DNA from 2 places in the Kaistia sp. MMO-174 genome. Region 2 is predicted to be linked to the other one. Evidence: riboswitches for the same ligand, from Rfam matches in the RefSeq annotation. Region 2 holds a riboswitch; the other holds the start of a gene.

Region 1 (2,178 bases), 590 kb from region 2:
GGTCGTTGGTTCGAGTCCAACTCGCGGAGCCAAATTCGATCAAGGGGTTGGATGGATAGCCATCTAGCCCCTTGATTGTTTCCGAGCCTCGGCGAGGCGAGGAAAGGGGCCGCATACGCTGTTCCGCGATAGCTCAGTTGGTAGAGCAGGTGACTGTTAATCACCGGGTCGTTGGTTCGAGTCCAACTCGCGGAGCCAGTTTTGATCAAGGGGTCGGATGGATAGCCATCCGGCCCCTTGATTGTTTTCCGCCTCGCGCTTGGCGCTCGGCGTCTCTCCCGGTTCACCGCGGACGGCAGGACAGGGTGTTGCAATCGGGCCGCCCTCTTCCACATAAAAGGGCAGCCTCGAGCCTCCCGCGACGCGGGTTGATGGCGAGCTTTGAACAATCCTCCCAGGAGTGCCCGACCCGCATGGCATCCATTCGTTTCGGCAAGAAGGCGATCTCCCTCCCGCGCAGCCGCACGGCGCGCGTCGCCATCGGCGGCGGCTTCCTGCTGGGCGGCGTGCTCGGATTCCTGCCGGTGCTCGGCTTCTGGATGGTGCCGGTCGGGCTGGTGGTGCTGTCGCACGATTTTCCGCGCGTGCGGCGCCTGCGCCGGCAATCCGAAGTCGCGATCCTCCGCCGCTGGGCCCACTTTCGCAACAAGGGCACCGCCGCCGCCAAATGAGCGGCGACTTGCGCCGGAGCGGCAATCCATCTAGCGTCATTTTGCGTCGGTTCCCCCGATGGACCCAAGGTTCAGGGGGATGAAATGGGAATTCGGTACGGAAGGACCCCTTGCGGGATTCCAATGCCGAAGCTGCCCCCGCAACTGTAAGCGGCGAGCGACCTCGCGATGGCCACTGGGAAACCGGGAAGGCGTCGAGGAAGCTGCGACCCGCGAGCCAGGAGACCAGCCAGCGCCTCATACCAGTCAGCCGTCGGTGGGACGGCCAAGGAGACGCTATGTCCAATCTTTCCAAGGCCGCAACGCGGTCCACGTCGATTTCCGGTGTAGAGGCGCAGGCGGGTTCCCGCATCGTCCCGGCCCTGTTCGCCGTCGCCTTCGGTCTGTTCCTGTTCATCGGCACCGGCTTCGCCGCGCCGAGCCTGATCCACAACGCGACTCACGACACCCGGCATTCCCTCGGTCTGCCCTGCCACTGACGCCATAGGGATCAACATGTTCAAGACGATCATCCTCAGCGCCTTCGGCGCGGGGCTTGCCGTGGGCATTGCGCTGTCCGTCGTTCAGGCGGTCACCACCGAGCCTCTGATCCTCCACGCCGAAACCTTCGAGAACGCCGAGCCGGCGCCGGCCGCCGCCGCCGCGCCGCACGAGCACTCGACGACCGAGGCCCATGCGCATGAGGCGGCCGCTCCCGAAGCCGCTCCGGCGCATCAGCATGACGAGGACGCGTGGTCGCCGGCGGACGGCTTCGAGCGCTCGGCCTACACGCTGCTCGCCAACCTGCTGATGGGGGTCGGCGTTTCGGCCGTTCTGCTCGGCCTGATGTCGATCCGCGGCGGCAAGATCGACGCGCGCACCGGCGTGCTCTGGGGCGTGGCCGGCTTCTTCGCCGCATCGCTGCTGCCGTCGCTCGGCCTGTCGCCGGAGCTTCCCGGCACGGCAGCCGCCGAGGTCACCTCGCGGCAGGTCTGGTGGCTCTCGACCGTCGCTGCCTCGGCGATCGGCCTTGCGCTGATCGTTTTCAGCGGTTCGTGGCTGCTGAAGGCTGCCGGCCTTGTCATCGGCGTGCTGCCGCATGTGATCGGCGCACCCGTGCCGCCGACGCTCGAAGCCTCCTATCCGGCTGGCCTCGGCGGCGAGTTCGTCGCGGCCTCGCTGGTGGTCAGCGCGCTGCTATGGGCGCTGTCGGGCCTCTTCTCCGGCTGGCTCTATCAGCGCCTGTCCCGGACGGCCTGAGATCGTGGCACCTTCCGCGCCGCGCACGGCGCTCGTCCTCGGCGGCGCCCGCTCCGGCAAGAGCCGCTTCGCCGAGGAACTGGTGGCCCGCACCGGGTTGCCGGCCACCTACCTCGCCACCGCCGAGATCCGCGATGTTGAAATGCAGGCGCGGATTTCGGCGCATCGCGACCGGCGAGGCCTCGACTGGACGACGGTGGAAGAGCCGCTCGACCTGACAGCCCGGCTGGCTGATCTCGCCGATCCCGGCCGCGTCATCCTCGTCGAT
Region 2 (2,178 bases):
GACGGCTTGACCGCGGAGCCGGCGCTCCATTTCATCGGCAGCGAAACTGTCGGCTTCTCGACATCCGGCCCGACGACGACGCAGCCGCCGAGCGCCGTCGTCAGGGCAAGCAGCAGCCCCAGACGGGACAGTCTGGCGGACGTGCGCTGGGATGCTCCGGATGGAGCCTGTCCGGAGCGCGGTTCCGCAAATTGCCGGGCGACCGGAAGCCTTTGAAGAAGCAAGTGTGAATCCAAATTAATTATAATGAAGGCTAGCTATATTCGTCGGCTCAATGGCCCGTCAACGCCGCCCGGCAGGGCGCATGGCCGCATGCAGATTGCGCTGCGGCGTCTTGCACGCGGCCTTCGGGGAGGCCGGATCTGCATCTCTGGCGTGGCAGCCGCTATGATCGGCGCAGGGAATCGCGGGCGGCTGGATCCAGCCAGCCTGCCTCACAGGAGAAAGACGGCGTGACGGTCACGATCTACGGCATCAAGAACTGCGACACGATGAAGAAAGCCCGGCAGTGGCTTGATGCCAATGGCATTTCCTATGAGTTCCATGATTACAAGGCCGAGGGCATCGATCGCGTGCATCTCGATCGCTGGGTTGGCGAGCTGGGCTGGGAGACGGTGCTGAACCGGGCGGGAACGACGTTCCGCAAGCTCGAAGACGCCGACAAGCAGGATCTCGACGCCAGCAAGGCGATCGGCCTGATGCAGGCGCAGCCCTCGATGATCAAGCGGCCGATCCTCGATCTCGGCGACGGTCGCCTGCTGGCCGGCTTCAAGCCGGAGATCTATGCGGCGGTGTTCGAATAGGCCTCATGTCGATATAAGGATATCTTTATATCCCGCTTGACGGAGGGCGGCACGACGCTTAGGAGTCGGGCGTCGTGGTTCCCTGGGCCGTCTGCGCGGCGCCAGGGCTAAGAGGGAATCCGGTGCGTCTGTCCGAAGGGGCGGGCAACGCCGGAGCTGCCCCCGCAACTGTGAGCGGCGAGCCCGGGTCCATTCCGTGTCACTGAAGCGAGCGCTTCGGGAAGGCCGGACCGGGGCGGCGACCCGCGAGCCAGGAGACCTGCCGCGACCTCATAACGTCCCTGGGCGGGGTGTCCCGGTGGTGCGCTTGCGCCCGCCGTTCTTCGCGCCGGGATTCTACGCATGCGTCCGCTCGGCCTTTGCCCCCAAACATTTGGGGTAAGCCGATGTCTCCTTCTCCTTCCACGCTGCCTGTCAGCACGCTCGGTACGCCGCGGATCGGTCCGCGCCGCGAGCTCAAGTCTGCCCTCGAAAGCTACTGGTCCGGCAAGAGCCGCTCCGATGACCTGCTCGCCAGCGCCGCCGCGCTTCGCGCCTCCAACTGGGCGCGCCAGCATGCGCTCGGCGTCACCAACATCCCGTCGAACGATTTCTCGCTCTATGACCATGTGCTCGACACCAGCCTCATGGTCGGGGCGATCCCGGAGATCTATGGCTGGACCGGCGGCCCGGTGCCGCTCGACACCTATTTCGCCATGGCGCGCGGCAGCCAGGGCGATGGCGCGCATGCGGATTGCGGGCATCATCATCACGGCGCGGGGCAGGGCGTGCCGGCGCTCGAAATGACGAAGTGGTTCGACACCAACTACCACTACATGGTGCCGGAATTCACGGCCGGGCAGCGCTTCAGCCTCGCCGCGACCAAGCCGCTTGACGAATATCTGGAGGCGAAGGCGCTCGGCTACGAGACGCGGCCGGTGCTGCTCGGTCCCGTCAGCTATCTGAAACTCGGCAAGAGCAAGGATGCCTCGCTCGATCCGCTGTCGCTGCTGCCCGGCCTGCTGCCGGCCTATGTCGAGATGCTGCGCCGGCTGGCGGCGAACGGCGCCGAATGGGTGCAGATTGACGAGCCCTGCCTCGTCCTCGACCTCGACGACAAGAGCCGGCAGGCGCTCCGCGTCGCCTACGGCATGTTCGCCTATGCGCTGCCCAAGCTGAAGCTGATGCTCACCCCCTATTTCGGCGCGCTCGGGGACAATCTCGACACCGCGCTGGAGCTGCCCGTCGCGGGCCTGCATCTCGATCTCGTTCGCGCGCCGGAGCAGCTCGATGCCGTGCTGGCGAAGGCGCCGCGCGGGCTCGTGCTGTCGCTTGGTGTCATCGACGGCCGCAACATCTGGCGCGCCAATCTCGCCACCCTGCTCGACCGGCTGGA

What was found. A riboswitch is a leader RNA that binds a small molecule or an ion and turns the genes downstream of it on or off. The one in region 2 is predicted to bind cobalamin.
Region 1: linked by a shared signal. The riboswitch ahead of WFK98_RS07820 (CbtB domain-containing protein) and the one ahead of metE (5-methyltetrahydropteroyltriglutamate--homocysteine S-methyltransferase) in region 2 are both predicted to bind cobalamin.

The regions. Positions count from the first base shown of each region.
Region 1 covers NZ_JBBCUO010000002.1:395,652-397,829, forward strand. The annotation lists tRNA gene WFK98_RS07805 (tRNA-Asn) at 1-32, shown strand, start outside; tRNA gene WFK98_RS07810 (tRNA-Asn) at 123-198, shown strand; gene WFK98_RS07815 (hypothetical protein) at 414-671, shown strand; cobalamin riboswitch at 702-919, shown strand; gene WFK98_RS07820 (CbtB domain-containing protein) at 950-1,150, shown strand; gene WFK98_RS07825 (CbtA family protein) at 1,167-1,910, shown strand; gene cobU (bifunctional adenosylcobinamide kinase/adenosylcobinamide-phosphate guanylyltransferase) at 1,915-2,178, shown strand, end outside.
Region 2 covers NZ_JBBCUO010000002.1:984,369-986,546, reverse strand. The annotation lists gene WFK98_RS10580 (efflux transporter outer membrane subunit) at 1-122, opposite strand, end outside; gene WFK98_RS10575 (ArsC family reductase) at 453-803, shown strand; cobalamin riboswitch at 862-1,084, shown strand; gene metE (5-methyltetrahydropteroyltriglutamate--homocysteine S-methyltransferase) at 1,190-2,178, shown strand, end outside.